Regions from separate parts of the Streptomyces sp. NPDC001270 genome, predicted to be linked through region 1. Evidence: riboswitches for the same ligand, from Rfam matches in the RefSeq annotation. Region 1 holds a riboswitch; each other region holds the start of a gene.
The links. Region 1 has a riboswitch for cyclic di-AMP ahead of ACFY2B_RS22895 (transglycosylase family protein). Riboswitches for the same ligand answer to the same signal wherever they lie in the genome.
Positions count from the first base shown of each region.

Region 2: linked by a shared signal. The riboswitch ahead of ACFY2B_RS01750 (NlpC/P60 family protein) and the one ahead of ACFY2B_RS22895 (transglycosylase family protein) in region 1 are both predicted to bind cyclic di-AMP.
Region 3: linked by a shared signal. The riboswitch ahead of ACFY2B_RS00700 (transglycosylase SLT domain-containing protein) and the one ahead of ACFY2B_RS22895 (transglycosylase family protein) in region 1 are both predicted to bind cyclic di-AMP.
Region 4: linked by a shared signal. The riboswitch ahead of ACFY2B_RS15035 (peptidoglycan DD-metalloendopeptidase family protein) and the one ahead of ACFY2B_RS22895 (transglycosylase family protein) in region 1 are both predicted to bind cyclic di-AMP.

Region 1 is NZ_JBIAXM010000013.1:153,581-159,034, reverse strand. Features, by position in the region: gene ACFY2B_RS22915 (exopolyphosphatase) at 1-174, opposite strand, end outside; gene ACFY2B_RS22910 (DUF501 domain-containing protein) at 171-842, opposite strand; gene ACFY2B_RS22905 (septum formation initiator family protein) at 872-1,348, opposite strand; gene eno (phosphopyruvate hydratase) at 1,560-2,846, opposite strand; gene ACFY2B_RS22895 (transglycosylase family protein) at 3,409-4,113, opposite strand; cyclic di-AMP (ydaO/yuaA leader) riboswitch at 4,118-4,285, opposite strand; gene ACFY2B_RS22890 (transglycosylase family protein) at 4,468-5,454, opposite strand, start outside.
Region 2 is NZ_JBIAXM010000001.1:364,520-369,973, forward strand. Features, by position in the region: gene ACFY2B_RS01740 (tellurite resistance/C4-dicarboxylate transporter family protein) at 1-900, opposite strand, end outside; gene ACFY2B_RS01745 (DUF2231 domain-containing protein) at 1,090-1,599, opposite strand; gene ACFY2B_RS01750 (NlpC/P60 family protein) at 1,803-2,951, opposite strand; cyclic di-AMP (ydaO/yuaA leader) riboswitch at 2,960-3,133, opposite strand; gene pcrA (DNA helicase PcrA) at 3,576-5,454, shown strand, end outside.
Region 3 is NZ_JBIAXM010000001.1:147,325-152,778, reverse strand. Features, by position in the region: gene ACFY2B_RS00710 (CocE/NonD family hydrolase) at 1-143, shown strand, start outside; gene ACFY2B_RS00705 (hypothetical protein) at 852-1,025, shown strand; cyclic di-AMP (ydaO/yuaA leader) riboswitch at 1,340-1,521, shown strand; gene ACFY2B_RS00700 (transglycosylase SLT domain-containing protein) at 1,524-2,030, shown strand; gene ACFY2B_RS00695 (HAD family hydrolase) at 2,065-2,871, opposite strand; gene ACFY2B_RS00690 (NAD(P)-binding domain-containing protein) at 3,070-4,266, opposite strand; gene ACFY2B_RS00685 (ATP-grasp domain-containing protein) at 4,382-5,454, opposite strand, start outside.
Region 4 is NZ_JBIAXM010000007.1:326,629-332,082, reverse strand. Features, by position in the region: gene ACFY2B_RS15060 (helix-turn-helix domain-containing protein) at 1-411, shown strand, start outside; gene ACFY2B_RS15055 (DUF6126 family protein) at 408-530, shown strand; gene ACFY2B_RS15050 (tyrosine-protein phosphatase) at 570-1,367, opposite strand; partial or broken gene ACFY2B_RS15045 (glycoside hydrolase family 36 N-terminal domain-containing protein) at 1,540-2,238, shown strand; gene ACFY2B_RS15040 (GH36 C-terminal domain-containing protein) at 2,241-2,390, shown strand; cyclic di-AMP (ydaO/yuaA leader) riboswitch at 2,670-2,829, shown strand; gene ACFY2B_RS15035 (peptidoglycan DD-metalloendopeptidase family protein) at 2,834-3,736, shown strand; gene ACFY2B_RS15030 (SGNH/GDSL hydrolase family protein) at 3,920-4,705, shown strand; gene ACFY2B_RS15025 (MBL fold metallo-hydrolase) at 4,918-5,454, shown strand, end outside.

The DNA of each region.
Region 1 (5,454 bases):
GGTCCGCTCCAGGGCCTCGGGGGCGAGCCGGCCGGTGCGGTCGACGCCCTGGCCGAGCCGCACGATGGTCATCCGCCGGTCCAGGTCGACGAGTTCGCCCGTCGCTGGGTCGGCGTCGGCGACGAGCAGCCGGATCGAGTTCGTACCGCAGTCCACGGCGGCCACACGGGTCACTGGTCGTCCCCCTCCGGGGTGTGCTTCACACCATCGGTGTCTCCGGTGTGGGCGGTGTCTTCGGTGTCCATAGTGCCGGTGGTGAGCGTGGCTCCTGTGGTGCTGAAGGTGCCTGTGGTGTCTGTGGTGCCGGCGGTGTCTTCGGTGTCGGTGGAGGGGGCCGTGACGCACGGTCCCTTGCGCCACCACTCAGGCAGCAGCGCGATCGCCTCGTCGCCCAGCGGGTTCACCCCGGGCCCGGCGGCCAGTGCGTGGGCGACCAGGACGTGCAGGCACTTCACCCGGTCCGGCATGCCGCCCGCGCTCGGGAAACCGGTCAGCTCCTCGATCTCGTCCCGGCGCCGGAGGTAGTCCTCGTGCGCGGCACGGTAGGCGGCGGCCAGGTCGGGGTCGGCGGCCAGGCGGTCCGTCATCTCCTTCATGACGCCGTTCGCCTCCAGTGTGCCGATCGCCGAGGAGGCGCGCGGGCACGTCAGGTAGTACAGCGTCGGGAAGGGGGTGCCGTCCGGCAGTCGCGGGGCCGTCTCCACGACGTCCGGCTGTCCGCACGGGCAGCGGTGGGCGATCGCGCGCAGCCCGCGCGGCGGTCGCCCGAGCTGCTGCTTGAATGCCTCGACGTCCGCGGCGGTCGGTTCGGTGCGCGGAGTGGGCGGCGGAGGCGTGTCCATGACTGTGTTCGGGGTGTCTCTCTGTCGGTTCACTGGTCGGAGGCGTCGGACTTGTCGACGCCGTCCCAGACGTTCGCGTACCACGGGCGGTGGGCCGCGCCGAGGTCGGCGCGGGCCTGCTTGGCCGCGTTCGGGTCGATCATGATGTAGCCGGTCTCGCCGGGCAGCACGTAGTGCAGCCGCTCCCGGATCTGCTGCTCCGCGTACGCGTCGTCCTGCCAGCGTGCCTTGAGGTCGCGCAGCCGCTCGACCCGTTCCTGGGCCTGCTGGCGCTGCCGTTCCAGGTCGGCGATCTGGCCCCGCTGGGAGACGTACTGCCGTATCGGGTAGGCGAGTGCCACCACCATCGTGCACAGGACCAGGGCGAGCAGCGCGGCCCGTCCGGTGAGCCGGGAGCGGCGGTCCTGCCGCCGGGACTGGGAACGGTACACCCGGGCCGCCGTCTGCTCCCCGAGCAGCCGCAGCCGGGTCGTGGTGGAGAACCGGTCCCGGTCCTTCGCGGCCATCTCCGCCTCCCCTTCCCTGCCTGCTTCCCCGCACGCTTCGCGCATGCCTTGCACACGCTTCCGGCGTGCCGCCGGCATGCTGCCGGATCGCTTCCGCTGTGCTTCCGCGTGCGTGCTCCGTGCGCGTCATACGCGCGTACGTCCCCGGACACGGTACGGGACCGGGTACGGGGACGTACGTACGACTGGCTGAGCCTCGGCCTTCGGCGGATCAGCCCTTGAAGCGCGGGAAGGCGCTGCGGCCGGCGTAGACCGCGGCGTCGTCGAGGATCTCCTCGATGCGCAGCAGCTGGTTGTACTTGGCGACGCGCTCGGAGCGGGCCGGGGCGCCGGTCTTGATCTGGCCGCAGTTGGTGGCGACGGCCAGGTCGGCGATGGTGACGTCCTCGGTCTCACCCGAGCGGTGCGACATCATGCACTTGAAGCCGTTGCGCTGGGCCAGCTCGACGGCGTCCAGGGTCTCGGTCAGCGAGCCGATCTGGTTGACCTTGACCAGCAGGGCGTTGGCGGTGCCCTCCTCGATGCCGCGGGCCAGCCGCTCCGGGTTGGTGACGAACAGGTCGTCGCCGACCAGCTGCACCTTGTCGCCGAGCTTGTCCGTGATGACCTTCCAGCCCGCCCAGTCGTCCTCGAACAGCGGGTCCTCGATCGAGACGAGCGGGTAGGCGGCGACCAGTTCCTCGTAGTACTCCGTCATCTCGGCGGCGGAGCGCTCCTTGCCCTCGAAGACGTACTTGCCCTCCTTGTAGAACTCGGAGGCGGCGACGTCGAGGGCGAGGGCGATCTGCTCCCCGGGGACGTACCCGGCCTGCTTGATCGCTTCGAGGATCAGGTCGAGGGCGTCGCGGTTGGAGCCCAGGTTCGGGGCGAAGCCGCCCTCGTCGCCGAGGCCGGTGGACAGGCCCTTGGTCTTCAGGACGGACTTCAGGGTGTGGTAGACCTCGGCGCCCCAGCGCAGGGCCTCGGAGAAGGACTCCGCGCCGATCGGGGCGATCATGAACTCCTGGATGTCCACGTTGGAGTCGGCGTGCGAGCCGCCGTTCAGGATGTTCATCATCGGCACCGGCAGCAGGTGCGCGTTCGGGCCGCCCAGGTAGCGGAAGAGGGGGAGGTCGCTGGCCTCGGAGGCCGCGTGGGCGACGGCGAGGGAGACGCCGAGGATGGCGTTGGCGCCGAGCGAGCCCTTGTTGTCGGTGGCGTCCAGGTCGAACATGGCCTGGTCGATCAGGCGCTGCTCGGTGGCGTCGTAGCCGACCAGCTCCGGGCCGATCTGCTCGATGACGGCGAGGACGGCCTTCTCGACGCCCTTGCCCAGGTAGCGGTTGGGGTCACCGTCGCGCAGCTCGATGGCCTCGAAGGCGCCGGTGGAGGCGCCGGACGGGACGGCGGCACGACCCGTGCTGCCGTCGTCGAGGCCGACCTCGACCTCGACCGTGGGATTGCCTCGGGAGTCCAGGATTTCCCGGGCTACGACGACGTCGATGGACGGCACGAGCATCTCCTTCATGGAATGTGACGCTGGAAGTGCGGGGCTGTGCGCCTTGCGACTAGAGCCTAACCGGCCCGGGGGCCTCGGCCGGTAGCCGACCGCCCCGTGGACAGGGTGACGACAGTTGACGGTACACATTGTTTCTGAACGGAACAAAGGGGGGAACGGAAACTGCCGGCGCCGGCTCGGGGTGCGCGAGGTAAAGGGCGGCGCGGACGTGCGGGAATGCCCGGGAAACACAGAAAGCGGGCGGACGCGGGCCAAAGGGCGAGCGGCAGGAAGGGCGAGCAGCGCTGGAAGGGCGAGCGGCGCGGAAAGGACGAGCGGCACGGAAAGGAACGCAACAGAAAGGAACAGACAGAAAGAACCCGCCCCGGCGCGCACGGGGGAAAGCGCGCCGGGGCGGGGAGCCCGTGGGGACGGGGGCTGCCCCCGGGCGTCCTCCACGATGGAGGCCGCCGCTGTGCGGGGGCTGTGACCGGGCTGCCGATCGGCTGTCGCCTCGGGAGCGCCCGCCGGGGTCGAACCAGGAGCGGTCCGGCGGGGGCCCTTCAGGAGCGGACCACCGGGGTCACTTCAGGTGCAGCTGCTGGCCCGGGTAGATGAGGTCGGCGTTCTCGACGATGTCCTTGTTCAGCTCGAACAGCTTCTGCCAGCCGCCCGCGACGTGGTGCTTCTCGGCGATCGAGCTGAGGGTGTCGCCCTTGACGACCTTGTACTCGCCGTCGCCCTTCTTGACCTTCTTGCCGGTCGGGGTGGTGACGGTCCTGCTCGCGGCCGGGCGGTCGGCGGTGCGCGAGGCGGCCTGCTGCTCGGTGGCACGGCCGGTGGTGGAGCCGGTCGAACCGGAACCGCTGGAACCGGAACCGGAACCCGAACCGCTGGAGTCGCCGCCGGAGTAGGGGGTGCTGGACAGCCCCGTGCCGCAGACCGGCCAGGCGCCCTTGCCCTGGCTCGCGAGGACCTTCTCGGCGATCTCGATCTGCTGCGACTTGGTGGCCTTGTCGGCGGTGGCCGCGTACTGCGTGCCGCCGTAGGCGGCCCAGGTGGACGCGGAGAACTGGAGGCCGCCGTAGTAGTTGTTGCCGGTGTTGATGGACCAGTTGCCGCCGGACTCGCACTGGGCGACGGCGTCCCACTGGGAGGCGGTGGCGGCGGAGGCGTCGCCGACGGCCATCAGCGGGGCGGCGACGGCGGCACCGGTGACACCGGCGAGCGCGACGACGCGGGTGGCCTTGGACGGGCGACGGTGCTTGCCCTTGCTGGAGAACAGCATGGATCGATCCCCTCACCGACGCCTGCGAGGTGAGCTGTCGGGTTCGGGCCGGTTGAGTTGCCCGGCCGCACCTCCGTGTGGAGGCGCGGCTTCACCCCTAGCCGCTTCGGTCAACCGACCGCAGCGGCACCTACCTTGGGTCCCCCGCTCCTGCCTACGGCGCTCGACGCGACGACTGTTCCCGTACGGCCGCTGGCAGGATTAGGCGTTGCGGCAGCCGGGGCCCGCGGTGGCGAGCGGTCATGACCGTAGACACGCGCTTCGGGGAATTTCAAAGACGATCAAGGCTTCTGAGACTCATCCCACACTTTCGCCAAACCGGACATTAAGCCCGAAGCAGGGCGCCAACTCCCGCTATCCGACGCGCCCTTCGGTCCCGGCCTTCAGGGTCTGACCGGGGGTGATGTGGTCCGGGTCGGAGCCGACGACCTTCTTGTTGGCGGCGTAGAGCGCATGCCATCCGCCGTCCACGCCAAGCGAGTCGGCGATGGAGCCGAGGCTGTCGCCGGCACGGACGGTGTAGACGTGCTTGCCGGACGGGGCAGCCCCTCGGCCACCCGCCCCGGTTGTCCCGCTTTCATCCGCACTGCCGCCCCGATGACGGCCGCCGCCACCCAGGGAGCCGGTGTCGACCAGGCTCCAGGAGCCGCCGGTCCGCCAGGAGTTGTCCGCACCGGCGGGGTCGGGGGACTCCGTGGACGAATCACCGATTCCCGGCGAAGCACTGGAGTCAGGTGATGCCGACTTGTCGGGCTTGCCGGACTTCGCAGACCCGTCCGTCGCGCCGTGGCCCGCACCCGTGCCCGTGCCCGGACTCGCGCTCGACGACGGAGAGCCGGACGGCGAACCGCTCGGGAGGGAGTCAGAAGTGGAATCCGAGGACGGATCCGAGGAAGTGCCGGACGACGGGGGCGAGTCGGACAAGCCCTGCGAGCCAGGCAATCCGGATGAATCAGATGAACCAGACCCGGACGCCGAGCCCTTCGAACCCGACCCGTCCGAATCCTCCGCGGAATCCTTCTTGCCGGACGAGGAGCCGTCCGTGACACCGGTGTCCACCCCGATGTGGCCGGACTTGGCGGTGAGCCCGGAGAGCAGGGCGCAGGTGGCCCAGGGGGTCGTCCCCTGGTCGGCGAGGATCTTCTCGGCGACCGCGATCTGCTGCTGGCGGCTGGCCTGGTCCGGGGTGACCGCGTACTTGTCGCCGCCGTACTTGTCCCAGTCCTGCTGCGAGATCTGCAATCCGCCGTAGTACGAGGTGCCCGTGCTGGCGCTCCATGCGCCGCCGCTCTCGCACTCGGCCACCCGGTCCCAGGTGGTGCCGTCGGCGGCACTCGCGGC
Region 2 (5,454 bases), on a different contig from region 1:
GACCGCGACCCACAGCAGCACCTGCCCGAGGTCCCGCAGCCACGAGATCCCGGCGGCGGCCGACACGGCCAGCGAGGCCGCCGCGGTCATCCCCAAGGGGAACACCGTGGACCAGCGACGCACGTCGTAGCGGAGGCGGGGCCTGAGCACCTCGGCGATCAGCAGTACGGCGTAGCAGGCCAGGTCGAGGACGAGCAGCCCGATGGTCACGGTGTGCAGGACGCCCCGGTCGTCCTTGTTCCACAGGTACAGGGCCGGGCTGTCGGCGGACAGCAGTTTCGCTCCGGCCAGCGCCGAGATGGCGAGCCCACCGGCCGCGACCCAGTGGTCCCCGGCCCCCTTCAGCACCTGCCCGGGGTCGAACCGGGCCAGCGCGACCAGATAGAGCAGCAGACCGAGCCAGAACAGCACCAGCGCGGTGTGCGCGAGCCACGCCGTCGCCTCCGTGGCGGCCAGGGTGGCGCCGAGCACGGCGAGCCCCTGGGTGGCCACGCAGATCAGGAACACCGCTCCGGGCATGCGCCGCTTCCTGTTCCGTACGACGAGGAACAGCAGCACCGGCCAGAGCACGGCCGCCAGCGCGAGCAGCGCCTCCGCGAGGGTGGACCAGCCGAGCAGGGCGAAACGGGTGCCGAGCACCGTCGTCGCGGCCACCGCGGTGAGCGCGCCGGGCGTCTTCGCCTCGGCCAGCCACCGCTCCCGGTCGTGCAGCAGACCCGCGACGAAGTCGGCGGCGAGCGCCAGCCAGGCGACACAGCCCAGCGCGAGCGCGATCAGTGACAGGACCTCGTAGCCGGTCAGCCGCAGGGCCACCGAGACGATGCCGGTCGCCATCACGGCGGCACCGGCCGCCGGCGGTCGCTGCGCCCACCAGGCGCGGAGGGGAGAGGGGCCGGGCATGCGCCCGATGCTAGGGAGCGCCGGGCGGGTCGGCGGCATGGCACGCGTGCGCGCGCCGCAAAAACGCGCGGGTGCGGGACAAGAACGCCCTCACGCGCGCGTGGCGCTCAGGTACGGACACTCGTCACGTACGTGGCGGCACGCGCGCGTGAGGGCGCATCTCCAGGCGTGGCCCTCGACCAGGACCAGCTAGTCCTTCGATCCCGTCGCCGTCTTGGAGTAGGAGTCGTGCCAGGCGGCCTTCGCTCCGGAGTCGCCGATCCGGTAGACGTCCACCACCGCTCCCACCGCGACGGCCACCGAGAGCACCCCCACGACGATCCGTACGGGCAGGGCGGACCAGCGTATGCCGCGGGCCTCGCCCGGCTCCCCGGCCGGCGCGGACCGCCCCGCCCACCACACGACCGCGGCGAGCACGAACAGCCCGGCGGCCCACGGCAGCAGCCCGTCACCCAGCTCGGTGTGCCGACGCACCAGAGCGTCGCTCTCCACGTGCCGTTCCAGCCACTCGCCCGCCTGCGTCGTCAACGGCACGCTGACCAGGGCGAGGAGTGCCAGGACCGGCAGCAGCGGCCCCAGTCGCCGGGCGGCGCGCGGCCACAGTGCCGCCGCCACCAGCGCCAGCGCCGCGAGAGGTACCAGTACGACGACTACGTGGACCAGCAGGACATGGGCGGGCAGGCCGTTGATCAGGGTCATCGAGGCGCTCCTGAGCGGGATAGGGGGCGTCAGCGTGGCACATGAAACTCTCAGCTTCTTCTCAATGACGCCCCCGGCGGCAGCCCCCGCGCCCCGCGCGGGAGCAGCGCGATGCGGGCCCGCGCGGGAGCGGAAAGAGGCGGGCCCGCACGGTTCGGCCGACGCGGCCCGCGCGGGTCGGTTCGACGCGGGCCCGCGCCGCGTCAGGCGGGTCGCACCACGCTGTGGATGATCGAATCACCGCCGTAGTAGATCGACTCCTCGCGGACGTAGGCGCCAGGCTTCGGGGCGTGGATCATCATCCCGTTGCCGATGTAGATGCCTACGTGGCTGACGTCGTCGTAGAAGAAGACCAGGTCACCGGGTTGGGCATCGGCGAGGGAGACCGTGGTTCCGGCGTCGACCTGGCTGTAGGTGGTGCGCGGCAGGCTGACGCCGGCGGCCTTCCAGGCGGCCTGGGTGAGCCCCGAGCAGTCGTAGGAGCCCGGACCGGTGGCACCCCAGACATAGGGCTTGCCGATCTGCGCGCGGGCGAAGTCGATCGCCTTCTGGGCCTTGGTGGCCGACGAGGAAGAAGAGGACGAAGAGGAGGAAGACGGCGAGGACGATGTGTCCGTGGCGGACGACGCGTCCTTCTTCTGCTGAGCGGCCTGCTGCTCCTTGGCCAGCTCCGCCGCCTTCCGCGCGGCCTCCTCCTGCCGGCGCTTCTCGATCTCGGCGAGCCGCTTCTTCTCCTCCGCCGTCAGCTTGGTCAGCAGCTCGCGCGCGGTGGAGAGCTTCTTCTGGACGGTGGCCTTGGCGGTCTGGAGTTCGTCCTGCGACTTGGTGAGCGTTTCGAGGCTCTGCGTGGCCTCCCGCCGCTTCTTCATCGTCGCCGACTGCTCGGTGACGTAGTCGTCGACCACGGTCTTCTGGCGGGCGGTCAGCCGGTTCATCAGCTGGCTCTGGTCGAAGTAGTCCTGCGGGTTGTCGGCGAGCAGGAGGGAGGCGCTGTCGGGAACGGAGGCTCCGGTCCGGTACTGCGCGGCGGCGAACGAGCCGAGCTCGTCACGGGCCTTGTTGAGCCGGTCGGTGCCGCGGGCGACGTCGTCCAGGAGGGTGTCGACGCGCTTGCGCTGTTGGCCGGTCTGCTCCTTGGCCGCGTTGTAGTGGTCGGTTGCCGATTCGGCCTGCCGGTACAGGTCGTCGACCTTCTTCTGCACCTCCTCCACGCTCGGCTTGCCGTCGGTGGGGGCGGCGACGGCCGTCTGGGAGAGCAGGGCTACGGAGGTGAGGGCGACGGTGGCCAGGGCGGGGGTGCGTATGCCTGCTACGCGCGTACCCGCGGAGCGCGGCTTGCGGTGCGACGCCAAGAGAGGCGACTCCTTCCGTGTTCCGCCTGCCGAGTTAGCTGTCGGGTTCGGGCGGGTGGTTCGGAAGGTTTGCCCTACGGCCGTTTCCCTTGTGAGGGATTGGGCCGATTCACCCCAAAGTCGGTGTGGGTCCCCGGCTCCCGCGTGCCACGGGGACACGCCGGACTCGGCGGAGGCCGCACGGCCCGGCGAGGTTCGCCGGTGGGGGTCGTACGGCCCGCCCGGCACGCTAGCCAACTCGTGTGGCCCCTGTGAAGGTTGGTGGGTGATATGCCCGATACATTTTCGTGACCTGGTGGTGAGTTTCCTCCAGGGTCATCGGGTGATTCCGTACGGTGAGCGGATCGGGCGTGGATGTGACCGGGTGGATCCCGGCCGGACGGAATGGGTCACGCTTCGGCGGCGACCTGGGACCGACCCGTGAGCGACCTGGGATCGTGGTCGACCTGCGGCCGGTCTGCGGCGGTCTGCGGCCGGCCTCGAATCGACCTGGGATCGGCCTGGGATCGGCCTGGGACTTCGCTGGGGCGGCGGGGCGGCACCGGCGAAGTTCTGCGAGCGGCACCGGTCATGTTCTCGGGGCGGCAGCGGGTTGTCAGTGGTGCGCCCTAGACTCGGAGAGCGATGAGCAGCCTTTTTGACGACAGCTTCCTGGCGGACCTCCAGGCCCCCCGCGGGCAGGAGGGGGAGCCCCCACCGCCCGAGGACGAGCACGCTCCGGAGCCGGTTCCGGACGATCTGTTCGGCGGGAAGTTCGACGTGCCCCCGGACCCGGACTCCTACTACGGGGACGGTGCCCCCCGGCCGGTCATCGACCCGGCCGCGCTCCTGCACGGGCTGAACGACAACCAGCGCGCGGCCGTCGTGCACTCCGGCTCCCCGCTGCTCATCGTGGCCGGCGCCGGCTCCGGCAAGACCCGCGTGCTCACGCACCGCATCGCCCACCTGCTCGCGGAGCGCAAGGTGCATCCCGGGCAGATCCTCGCGATCACCTTCACCAACAAGGCCGCGGGCGAGATGAAGGAGCGCGTGGAACACCTCGTCGGCCCGCGCGCGAACGCGATGTGGGTGATGACCTTCCACAGCGCGTGCGTGCGCATCCTGCGCCGCGAGAGCAAGCGCCTCGGCTTCACCTCGTCCTTCTCGATCTACGACGCCGCCGACTCCAAGCGCCTGATGGCCCTGGTCTGCCGCGACCTGGACCTCGACCCCAAGCGTTTCCCGCCGAAGGCGTTCAGCGCCAAGATCAGCAACCTGAAGAACGAGCTGATCGACGAGGAGGACTACGCCGCCGAGGCGGCCGGGGGCGCGTCCCAGTCGGACTCCGGGGGAAGCTTCGAGAAGACCCTCGCCCAGGCGTACGCCCTCTACCAGTCGCGGCTGCGCGAGGCGAACGCCCTCGACTTCGACGACCTGATCATGACGACCGTCAACCTGCTGCGCGCGTTCCCGGACGTCGCCGAGCACTACCGGCGCCGCTTCCGCCACGTCCTCGTGGACGAGTACCAGGACACCAACCACGCCCAGTACGCACTCGTGCGCGAACTCGTCGGGACCGCCGAGCGCCCGGCGGACGTGCCCGCGCAGGAGCACGACCTGCCGCCCGCCGAACTGTGCGTGGTGGGCGACGCCGACCAGTCGATCTACGCCTTCCGCGGCGCGACCATCCGCAACATCCTCCAGTTCGAGGAGGACTACCCGGACGCGACGACGATCCTCCTGGAGCAGAACTACCGCTCCACGCAGACGATCCTGTCCGCCGCCAACGCCGTCATCGAGCGCAACGAGTCCCGCCGCCCCAAGAACCTGTGGACCAACGCGGGCGCGGGCACCACCATCACCGGGTATGTCGCGGACACCGAGCACGACGAGGCGCAGTTCGTCGCCGACGAGATAGACCGGCTGACCGACGCGGGTGAGGCCAAGTCCGGCGACGTCGCCGTCTTCTACCGCACCAACGCCCAGTCCCGTGTCTTCGAAGAGGTCTTCATCCGCGTCGGCCTGCCCTACAAGGTCGTCGGCGGCGTCCGCTTCTACGAACGCAAGGAGGTCCGGGACGTCCTCGCCTACCTGCGGGTGCTGGCCAACCCGGAGGACTCGGTCCCGCTGCGCCGCATCCTGAACGTGCCCAAGCGCGGCATCGGCGACCGCGCCGAGGCGATGGTCGACGCGCTCGCCCAGCGCGAGAAGATCAGCTTCTCGCAGGCGCTGCGCCGCGTGGACGAGGCGTACGGCATGGCCGCGCGGTCGACCAACGCCATCAAGCGGTTCAACGTGCTGATGGAGGAGCTGCGGACGATCGCCGAGTCCGGAGCGGGCCCGGCGACCGTCCTGGAGGCGGTGCTGGAACGCACCGGCTACCTCGCCGAGTTGCAGAACTCGACCGACCCCCAGGACGAGACCCGGATCGAGAACCTTCAGGAACTCGCCTCCGTGGCCCTGGAGTTCGAGCAGGAGCGGGGCGAAGGCGCGGCGGCCGAGGGGGCTGCGGGCGCCGCGGCCC
Region 3 (5,454 bases), on a different contig from region 1:
GCAGGCCCAGGACCCACGGCGCGCCCGGAGACGGCAGCGGCAGCGGCAGCGGCAGCGGCAGCGGCAGCGAAACGTACGGCCCTACCGACGGGGCCGCGGCACGCGGTGCCATCAAAGCAGCGGTGCCGGCGGTGGGCTGCTGACACGTCCCGTACCACGACACTCCCCTCCGTCTGGTCGAGCCCCTGCCCCACGACCGTGTCCGCGCGCGGGCTGATCGGCCCCTGGTCGCACCAGTACCCCGGCCACGGCCCGCCACCCGGACCGGCCGTCCACTTCCTCAAGGAGACCGCACTTCCTCCAAGGCCGCCGGGTCGGCGAGCCCGCCTGGTCGTCCCCGGGTGATGTACCTCGCGTACGGACTCCAGGTGCCCCGGCCCTGGCGCGCTCACCGCTGCACACCGGCGCGGACACCGCCCCCTCCCGTCCGGTCGGCGACGACGGCGGCCTGGTGGCACCGGGCACGGCCTCCCGCCCTGCCTCCCGGCAGGCCGCCGTATCCGCGTCGCCGTCTCCACCGCCTGCCGGCCGTAGGCCCGGCCGCGCCCGGAGTCGGCGGCGGGCTGCCGGTACGGGCCCGGCGGGCAGCCCGCTCGAACTGCCGGTAAAGACCCGGCCCTTGAACCGCACCGATCGGCTTCGCGGCGCCGGAACAGCCGGAAGAAAGGCGCAAGTAAGACCAAGTAAGACAGAGAAGAAGCGGAGGAAAGGCACAAGGAAGTCACTCCGTGCCACACCGTCACACACGCACACTCGAACGGTACGGATATTCCGGGCTATTCGGACCTTCGACGTAGACCGGGGCCGCGCCGGAGGCGCACACGATCACCGGGCGCGCCGCACGTCGACCCGTGCCCGCGCCCGCTCGGACCTGCCATTTCGCCCGTACCGACCGGATCCACGCGGACACCGCGGTCCAGGCCCACCCGGAGTTCACCTGTGACGCAAGCCACTTCTACCCCGTCGGCAAGGCGATCCGCACGACAGGCGCCGAGGCAGCCTTCCACTGGGCGCAGAAAAGGTAATTCCGGGGACCATGGGGTGAAGTGACCGTTTTGCCGTCATTGGCACCTCAATTCCTCTTGGTGCTTAATGCACTTCGAGCCCGAGACGGGTGATTTGGGTCACACGAGGCGGCGTGTCGACACCCGGACCACACTTTCAACCCGCCGTACGCAGTCGCCCAGTTGACCGTTGGCAGTCGCAAAGGATCTACCGGTCATACCCACCATCCCGCAGTCAATCGGCATGAGCTATGAATCCGGTACTTGTTTCCGGCATGTGCGGTCGCATAGCTTCCGGGCCAGTCGGGTGGACGCCGAATCCTGCCGCCACCCGTCATGACCCATCGACGAACACAAATTCGCACGGCAGGAGCGGGGGACCCAGGTAGGTCGCCGGACCGGACGGCACAGCCGACCGGAACGGCTAGGGGTGAAGCCGAGTCGCCATGTGGCGGCCGGCCGGGCGTCTCCCCCGCCCGAACCCGACAGCTCACCTCGCAGGCGCCGGAGAGGAACACCATGTCTGCTGCCGCTCAGTACCGCCGTCACCGCGTCAACCGCCTCGCTCGCACCCTCGCGGTGGCCGGCACGGGCGCCGCCGTACTCGCCCTGCCTCTCATCGGCGCCGCCGGCGCCCACGCGGCCACCACCGCGACCACGACGGCCGTCAGCGGGACCACGACGGCCCTGACGACGGCTGGATACAAGAACAACCTCGACGGCTGGATCCGCGAGTCGCTCGCCGTCATGGCGCGCAACAAGATCCCGGGCACCTACAACGGCATCTACCGCAACATCATCCGCGAGTCCTCGGGCAACCCCCGGGCCATCAACCTCTGGGACTCCAACGCGGCCAAGGGCATCCCGTCCAAGGGCCTGCTCCAGGTGATCGACCCGACGTTCCGGGCCTACCACGTCGCGGGCACGTCCAACGACATCTACGACCCCGTCGCCAACATAACGGCCGCCTGCAACTACGCCGCCCACCGCTACGGCTCGATCGACAACGTCAACAGCGCCTACTGACGGACCCGCCGCGCTGAAGAACCGTTCGCGGCGTTCACGGAAACAGTCGTTCGAGGACGACGGCCACGCCGTCGTCCTCGTTCGACGTCGTGATCTCGTCGGCCACCGCCTTGAGTTCGGGGTGTGCTCCCCCCATCGCCACCCCATAGGCGGCCCACCGGAACATCGGGATGTCGTTCGGCATGTCGCCGAAGGCGACGGCCCGGTCGGCGCCCAGCCGCAGGTGCTCGGCGGCCAGCGCCAGACCGGTGGCCTTGGTGATGCCGCACGGCTGCAACTCCACGGTCCCCGGCCCCGACATCGTGACGTTCGCCAGGGAACCCACGACCGAGCGCGCCGTCGCCGCCAACTCGTCGTCGGACAGCGCCGGATGCCGCAGCAGAACCTTGCTGATGGGCGCGCACCACAGATCATCGCGCCGCTCGACGCGTACGGCGGGCAGCGTCGGATGCGGCATCAGATACCCGGGTTCGATGAGCGTGAGCCCGTCCACCCCGTCCTGGTCGACGGCCGCGTACACCTGCCCCACCTCGGCCTCGATCTTGCCGAGCGCGGTCTCGGCCAACTCCCGGTCCAGGGTGACCGACCACAGCAGGCGGTCCGCGCCGGCGTCGTACACCTGCGCGCCCTGTCCGCACACCGCGAGCCCCTCGCCGCCGAGTCTGTCGAGCAGCGGCCGTACCCGTGGCGCGGGGCGCCCGGTGACCACCAAGTGCCGGGCACCGGCCCGCGCCACGCGCGCGAGCACGGCGAGGGACCGGTCGGAGAGGGTGTCGTCACCACGCAGGAGCGTCCCGTCGAGGTCGGTGGCGACGAGTGAGAATGCGGGAGGAGCGGCCATGATCAGAGAATACGGACAGCGCGCCGCTCCGACTCACGTCCGCTTCCCACCCCTCCTCGCCGCGCCGTAGCGTCCGTCTCTTCTTCCCACTCCCCTTCTTCTCTTCCCACTCCCCTTCTTCGCGCCCTCGCGCCCGTCTCCCGTACGTTCGGCGCCCCTTCCCCCGGTGCCGGCCGTGACGCGGAGGCCGCGCCGGTCTCAGCCGTGGGCCGCCACCAGGTGTCTGGTCAGGCGCGGGGAGGCGAACTCGGTGCCGCACACGAAGCGCATCACCGGTCCGTAGGAGGCCGCGGCGGGCAGGCCGGTGAAGTAGAGGCCGGGGACCGAGGAGACGTATCCCGGGCCGAGCTTCGGAGTGCCGCGGCTGACGATGAGCCGGGTGCGAAGCCCATGGGCCAGGAAGCCCATCGCGGCTATGTCGACGCGGTAGCCGGTCGCCGCGATGACGTGGTCGGCCATCAGCCGGCCGGTGGCACCGGCACGGGTACGGACCGTGAGGACCGGGGCCCCGTCGAGGGCTTCCGCACCCAGGACACGGTCGATCTCCTCGACCCGTACCTTGCCCTCGAAGCGGTCCCGCAGCCACCAGGCGCCGAGCGGGCCGAGCACCCGGCGGACCAGATAGTGCCGGGTGCGGGCAGGGAGGTAGCGGTAGGGCTGCGGGTAGTGGCTGAGGGCCCACAGCGACCAGGCACGGCCGAACGGTGACCCGGGGCGCAGCCGCGGCTGACGCCACGGCGGGGCGCCGAAGCCGACGCGGCGCCGCGCGACCACCCGTACCCGCGCGCCCGCCTCGGCCGCCAGCGCCGCCGTCTCCAGCGCGGACTGGCCGGCGCCCACGACGATCAGCTCCTGGCCGGCGAACCGGGTGAGGTCGCGGTGCTGGCAGCTGTGGGACACCGGGCCGGTCGGGGCGGGCCCGTCCGCCGCAGCGGCGGCCAGCTCCGGGGGCAGATGGGACAGGCCCGACAGCCCGGTGGCCACCACCACCGCGCGCGCCGTGAACGACTCGCCCGAGTCCAGCTCGACCTCGAAGCCGCCGTCCGGGCGGCGGTCCACCGAGACGACCCGGACCCGCTCCAGGCCGGGCACCAGCTCCCGCTGGAACCACTCGCCGTAGGAGACGAACGTCTCGACGGGGACGATGTCCTCGTCGCCGACCAGCCGCGCTATGCCCGCCACGGCGCAGTAGTCGGCCAGGGTGTGGCCGCGCCGCGGCGCGTCGATGGTGGAGGCCGCCGGGGTCGACTTGAGGAGCATCCCGGCGGGCATGTGGTCGCGCCAGCTCACCATGGGGTCGCCGAAGACGCGCACGGGGATGCCGCCCGCCTTGAGGTGGGCGGCGGTGGACAGGCCGAAGGGCCCGGCACCGATGACTGCTACCGGTCGGATCACGAAGTCCCTCCCCAGGACGTGGTGCCTACTTCGTGTATTTCGCTTACTTCATGTACTTCACACACTTCGCGCACTTCACACACTTCGCGTACTTCACATGCTTCGCGTACTTCATCTATGTCGCGTGCTTCGTCCGCTTCCTGTGCTTGGTGGAGGTGGCGGTGCCGCTGCGGTTGCTCCGCCACAGCTGATAGAGGTGCTTCGCGCCCGGCCGCACGAACCGCGCGAGCATGGTGAGGAACGGCAGCGGATCGTCACCCGCGAACCAGGCGAGTTCCGTCCCGCTCGGCCGGTTCGGGGCGTGCGGCGTCGTATAGCCGCTTCGGTGGTAGGCGATGAGGGCGGGCAGGTCGATGTTCTCCACGACATACCGGCGTCCGGCGCGCTGCTCCCCCTCCGGAACGGGACGGCCGGTCAGATCCAGGTGCATGGCCCGTACGACGTCCACCCCCGCCCCGTTCTCGAAGAGCCGGAACTGGGCGCCCATGCGGGGGTTGAAGTCGAGGAGCTTGTACCGTCCGTCGCGCCGGTCGTAGCGCAGGTCGAGGTCGACGATGCCGCTGAAGCTGATCTGTTTGATGAAACGCGCGGCCAGGTCCGCGAGTTCCGGATTGTCGACGACGTACGCGTTCGCCGTCATACCCGCGTGCGGCGGCCAGGAGCGCACCTTGACGCCCGTGAACAGAGCGAGCGGCGTCGAGTCGGCGGCGAAGCAGGCGTGCACGATCCAGTCCTCGGCCTCCTCCCGCGGCAGGTACTCCTGGAGGATGACACCGGGCCGCTCGCCCCAGTCACGCGCAAGGGTGAGCAGCCCGGTAGGGGTGGCGATCTTGGTGGTGCCGTGCACGGCGGGCCGCCGACGCCGTACGAACGCCTCGCGGTTCTTGGCCACCACCGGGAACCGGGCCCGCTCGGCGAACTCCACGACCTCGTCGTACGACCGAGGAAAGGACGCCACCGGACTGGGCACGCCGTGCTGTGCGCACAGTTCGTGCAGCCCCTGCTTGCTGGCCAGGCGGCGTGGCAGGCGGGGATCGACCCGCGGGAAGAGGAACCGGTCCGCCAGCACGTCCTGGTGCTCGGCGATCAGCACGGCCGCCTCCTCGTCGGTGGGGATGAGCACGGTGGGCCGGCCGATGCGCCGGCCGACCCGCAGCAGACCCTCCACCAGGTAACCCGGTTCCTCCG
Region 4 (5,454 bases), on a different contig from region 1:
ACGACGGTCTCGGAACTGCTCGGTGAGACCGTGGCCGACCGGGACGCCGTCGTGCGCGCCGCCGACATGGAGCCGACCCACGCGGGCGGCTGGACGTACTGGCAGGCCGGCGCCCCGGGCCGCGGGATGCAGGCCCTGCGCGTCCGGGTGCCGTACGGCTCGCAGGGCGACATCGTGCGCGTGCACCCCGGCGAGGAGTGGCTGTACGTCCTCCAGGGGCGGCTCGGGCTGCGCCTCGGGGACACCACGTATCTCCTCGCGCCCGGCGACAGCGCGCACTTCGACTCGCTGACCCCGCACCGCCTCGCCGCCGAGGACCACGACGGGGCGGAACTGCTGTTCGTCCACACCCTGCTGCAGAGTCCCACGGCCGCACTGTGCCTGGGCCCGATCACTGGAGAGTTGCGATGACCAACATGGAGGAGAAGTTCCCGCGTGCCCTGTGGATCCGGCTGATCATCTACCTCGTCGCCGGACACCTCCTGGCCGGCTTCATCTTTCTGCTGTTCGAGGTGGGCGCCAAGGGGTGAGCCGGCTGTCGGCCGGCTAGTGCAGGCCGGCGCTCCCCGTCAGTCGAGCAGGCGCTCGCGCAGCCGCTCCCGGGTCCGCGGTGCCAGGCCCAGCCCCTGTTCCAGGTAGGCGTCGACGCCGCCCCAGGTCCGCTCGACGGTCTCGAAGGCGGCCGTGAGGTACTCGGCGCGGGCGTCGAACAGCGGGCTGAGCAACTCCATGACCTCGGGGGTGTAGGCCGACTCGGCGCTGCCGCTGCGCCGCACCCGGTAGCGGCGGTGCGTGGCGTTCGACTTCAGGTAGTCGGCCAGGATCGCCTCGCGCTCCACGCCCAGGGCGAGCAGCGTCACGGCTATGGACAGGCCCGCGCGGTCCTTGCCGGCAGCGCAGTGCATGAGGACCGGCACGCTGTCCTCGGCCAGCGCGTGCAGCACCCGGGAGTGCTCGGCGGTGCGCTGCTCGATGATCGCGCGGTAGGAGACGAGCATCCGCTGCGCGGCCCTGCCGTCACCGAGGATCGTGCGCAGCTGGTCGAGGTCGCCGTCCCGGACCATCGTCCAGAACTCGGCGCCGTCCGCCGGGTCGGTCAGGGGCAGGTTGACGTTGCGCACGCCGGGCAGCTCGACGTCCGGCCCTTCCAGCCGCTGGTCGGCCGCGTTGCGGAAGTCGAAGACGGTGTGCAGGCCCAGGGAGGACAGGAACGCGGCGTCGGACTCGGTGGCGTGTGCCAGGTGGCCGCTGCGGAACAGCACTCCGTACCGCACCCGCCGTCCGTCCTTTGCCGGGAGCCCGCCCACGTCACGGAAGTTGCGCACACCGGCCAGCTCGGGTTCGGTCGACGGGACCTGCTGCGTCACGGGGGGCTCCTCCCGGTCGGAGCCCGTCGGCGCTTCTCGTCGACGGGCACGCTGTCGACCATACGACAAGCTTTTCCCGGGCAATGGGTTGTCCACAGGCGTTGCCACCGGGGCCCGCGGCCCTTGATGATGTTGAGGCGTGAGTGGATCTGTGGGCGCCTGCGAGGTTTCGATGGTGGACATCGCCGAGGACGGCCGTACGTGGTTGCTGAGCGGCCCGGGCAGCAGTTATGCGCTGCACCTCACGGAGGCGGACGAACTGCTGCACCTGCACTGGGGTCCCGCCGTCGCGCTCGCCGACGCCGAGGCCCTGGCCGCCCGTCCGCTGCCCGCCTACCGGGGCTTCGAGTCGCCGCTCGACGGGCACGAGGAGTATCCGGTCGAAGGCGGCCCGCGCTTCGTGCGGCCCGCGCTGTCGGTCCGTACCGAGGAGCGCCGCGGCACCGAATGGGTCTTCGAGGGCCACGCGGCCGAGGACGGGGAACTGAGGCTGCGTTTCCGGGACGCCGGGTTGGTCATCACCCTCCACTACCGGATGGGCGGCGACGTCGTCGAGCGGTGGGTGAGCCTCGTGAACGAGGGCGAGACGCGGGTGGAACTGCTCCGCGCGGACCCGGCCGCCTGGACCCTGCCCGACCGGGAGGGCTGGCGGCTGTCCCAGTTGCACGGCCGCTGGGCCGCAGAGTCCCGGCTGACCAGCGGTCCGCTCACCTACGGTGAGAAGGTCATCGGCAGCCGGCGCGGTCACACCGGACACCAGTACCTGCCCTGGGTGGCGCTCGACACCGACGCCACCGAGGAGCGCGGCGAGGTGTACGGCTGCGCGCTCGGCTGGTCGGGTTCCTGGCGGATCGCCGTCGCCCGACTTCCGCGTTGCGGCTGCGCGGACTCGATCCGTCGGCGGCGTACGAATGCCGCGAAACGGGTGAAGTGCACCGTGGTGCCGTGCTGTTGCACCACGGGCTGCACACCGCGCTCCGTGGAGACCTGGACGCCATGGTCATCCGGCTGCGCCGCGTCTGACCCTTCTGCCGGAATTACTCGCTTATGCAACCAGGGGGGTGAGGAGGGTCATACCGTGACGGTGGGTCGCCTGCCCTGCTCACGTAATGCATGGTCCGTGCGGGCGAATTGGCCGGGGGTACCCCGCCGACATGCACGGACGGTGACCGGGAATTCCCGTAATGGATCGAGTGAAACCCGTACGGGATGAAACGGGTCCTTGTCCGTTTGTGTCCCGCTCGCTTACGTTCGCCACCGATCCGGACGGACCGCCGAATCCTGCCGCCGCCCGGACACCGGACACACCACCCACCCGTGCACGGCAGGAGCGGGGGACCCACCAGGCACGACCGCCGGACCCGGTCTCCGGGACGGCAAGGGGTGAAGCCGCGCCCCGTGCGCGGCCGGGCAGCTCCAGCCCGAACCCGACAGCTCACCTCGCAGGCGCCGGAGAGGAATGCGCCATGCCCGCGAAGGGAAAGCACCGACGTCCGAGGCCCCAGCGCCGCACCCGTTCCGTCGCCGTCGCCGGAACGAGCGGAGCCGCACTGGCCCTGCCGCTCATCGGAACCACCGCGGCGCACGCCGCGCCCCCCGGGGAGGCTCCCCGGTCCGTCGCCGAGCAGACCGTCAGGTCCGCCGCCGGCACCGCCGAGCAGCGACGCGCCGCCGAGGACTCCGCCGCCCGTACCTACGTGGTGCGGCCGGGTGACCGGCTCGCCAAGATCGCCGACGAGCAGCACGTCAGCGGCGGCTGGCAGCGGATCTACCAGGACAACCGCCCGGCCATCGGCGGCGACCCGTCGCTGATCCACCCCGGTCTGAAGCTCACCCTCGGCGGGCGGGCCGAGCCGGACACCCACTCCGCGCAGCCGTCCCGGCTGTCCCGGTCCTCGTACGTGTCGGCGGCCGGCGCCTCGGCCGGCCGGACGGCCCGCACCGCCGGCACCGGCACCTCCACCGGCTACGGCCTCCCCGTCCTCGGCGCCAGGATCGGCACCGGCTACCACGTGGCCGGCGGCATGTGGTCCAGCGGCTACCACACCGGCGTGGACTTCGTCGCGCCGACCGGCACCTCGGTCAGGGCCGTGGCCGCGGGCACGGTCGTCACCGCGGGCTGGGGCGGCGCCTACGGCAATCAGGTGGTCGTCAGGCTGGCCGACGGCTACTACGCGCAGTACGCCCACCTGTCCCAGCTGTCCGTCTCGGTCGGGCAGACCGTGACCGAGGGCCTGCGGCTCGGCCTGTCCGGCGCGACCGGCAACGTGACCGGCCCGCACCTGCACTTCGAGATCCGTACCACGCCGGAGTACGGCTCGGACGTGGACCCGCTGGCCTACCTCCGCTCGCACGGCGTCGTCGTCTGACGGCCGCGGCAGCGCGGATGACGCGTCAACGCGCCTGTTCCCCGGCCTATTCCCGCGTTGGGAAAGTCTTGGCGAGTGTCTTATCTCACCGTTCGTCAACCCCTTCCTACGATCGCGTAGGTCACATCGGAAGGTGAATCATGGCCCGACGTGGCAGACGATTCGAAGAGTGACAACACAGCGGTGATCGGGTCGTACGTGGCGGTGGGGGACAGCTTCACCGAGGGCGTCGGCGACCCCGGCCCTGACGGGGCGTTCGTCGGATGGGCCGACCGGTTCGCGGTACTGCTCGCGGACCGTCGGCCCGAAGGCGGCTTCCGGTACACGAATCTCGCGGTGCGCGGGAGGCTGCTCGACCAGATGGTGGCGGAGCAGGTCCCGCGGGCGGTCGAACTGGCGCCGGACCTCGTCTCGTTCTGCGCGGGAGGCAACGACATCCTGCGCCCCGGCACCGACCCGGACGAGGTGGCCGAGCGGTTCGAACGGGCCGTGGCCCGGCTCGCGGAAGCGGCCGGCACGGTCCTGGTGACGACCGGCTTCGACACCCGTGGCGTACCCGTGCTGAAGCATCTGCGCGGCAAGATCGCCACCTACAACGGGCACGTCCGGGCCGTCGCCGACCGGTACGGCTGCCCGGTGCTCGACCTGTGGTCCCTGAAGGCCGTGCAGGACCGCAGGGCCTGGGACGACGACCGGCTCCACCTCTCACCCGAGGGGCACACGCGCGTCGCGCTGCGGGCCGGACAGGTCCTCGGCCTCGACGTCCCGGCCGACCCGGAACAGCCCTGGCCGCCGCTCCCGCCCCGCGGCACCTTGGAGGTGCGCCGCGACGACGTGCACTGGGCCCGGCAGCACCTGGTGCCGTGGATCGGCCGGCGGCTGCGCGGCGAGTCCTCGGGGGACCATGTGACGGCCAAGGGCGCGGTGTCCCCCGACGACATCAGGACGCGGATCGCGTCGGTGGCCTGAACCCTCGGGGCGGGTCCGGCGGACCGTTCCCGCCCCGGGACGCCCGCTCGGCGTGACCCCGCTCACGGCGGTCCGGGGGGCCTGGCCCGGTTCCCCCGGAAGAGTGCCCCGCCCGGCCTTCCCGCGCCCGGCCGCGGGTCACCCCGATGGCGCCGGACTGTCGCAGGGGCCACCCATAATGGATGGCCTCACCCACTCCACCAGGAGGTACCGTGTCCGGTTTGCGTTCCCCGAGCTCCGGGCTCCGCGTGTTGCAGCCCGCGGCCTTCGGCGCTGACCCGGGCGGTGACCGCCTGGCGCGCATCCGCAGCTCGCCCCACTTCGCCGACGGCGTCTTCCAGAACCCCGGGGGCCCCGCCCGGATCCGGCCCTCCGGGTCGATGCTGGAGCTGACGAAGCTCTACTTCGACCGGGAACAGCGGCCCCGGCGGGCCCCGCGCGGCACCGTCCCGGTGCACGCCACCACCCTCGCCGACCTGGCCCGGCCGCCCGCCACCGGGCTCCGGCTGACCTGGATGGGCCACTCCAGCGTGCTGGCGGAGATCGACGGACAGCGCGTGCTGTTCGATCCGGTCTGGGGCGAGCGCTGCTCGCCGTTCCCGTTCGCCGGGCCCAAGCGGCTGCACCCGGTGCCGCTGCCGCTCGCCGCGCTCGGCCCGGTCGACGTCGTGGTCATCTCGCACGACCACTACGACCACCTGGACATGCCCAGCATCAAGGCACTGGCCGGCACGGACACCGTGTTCGCC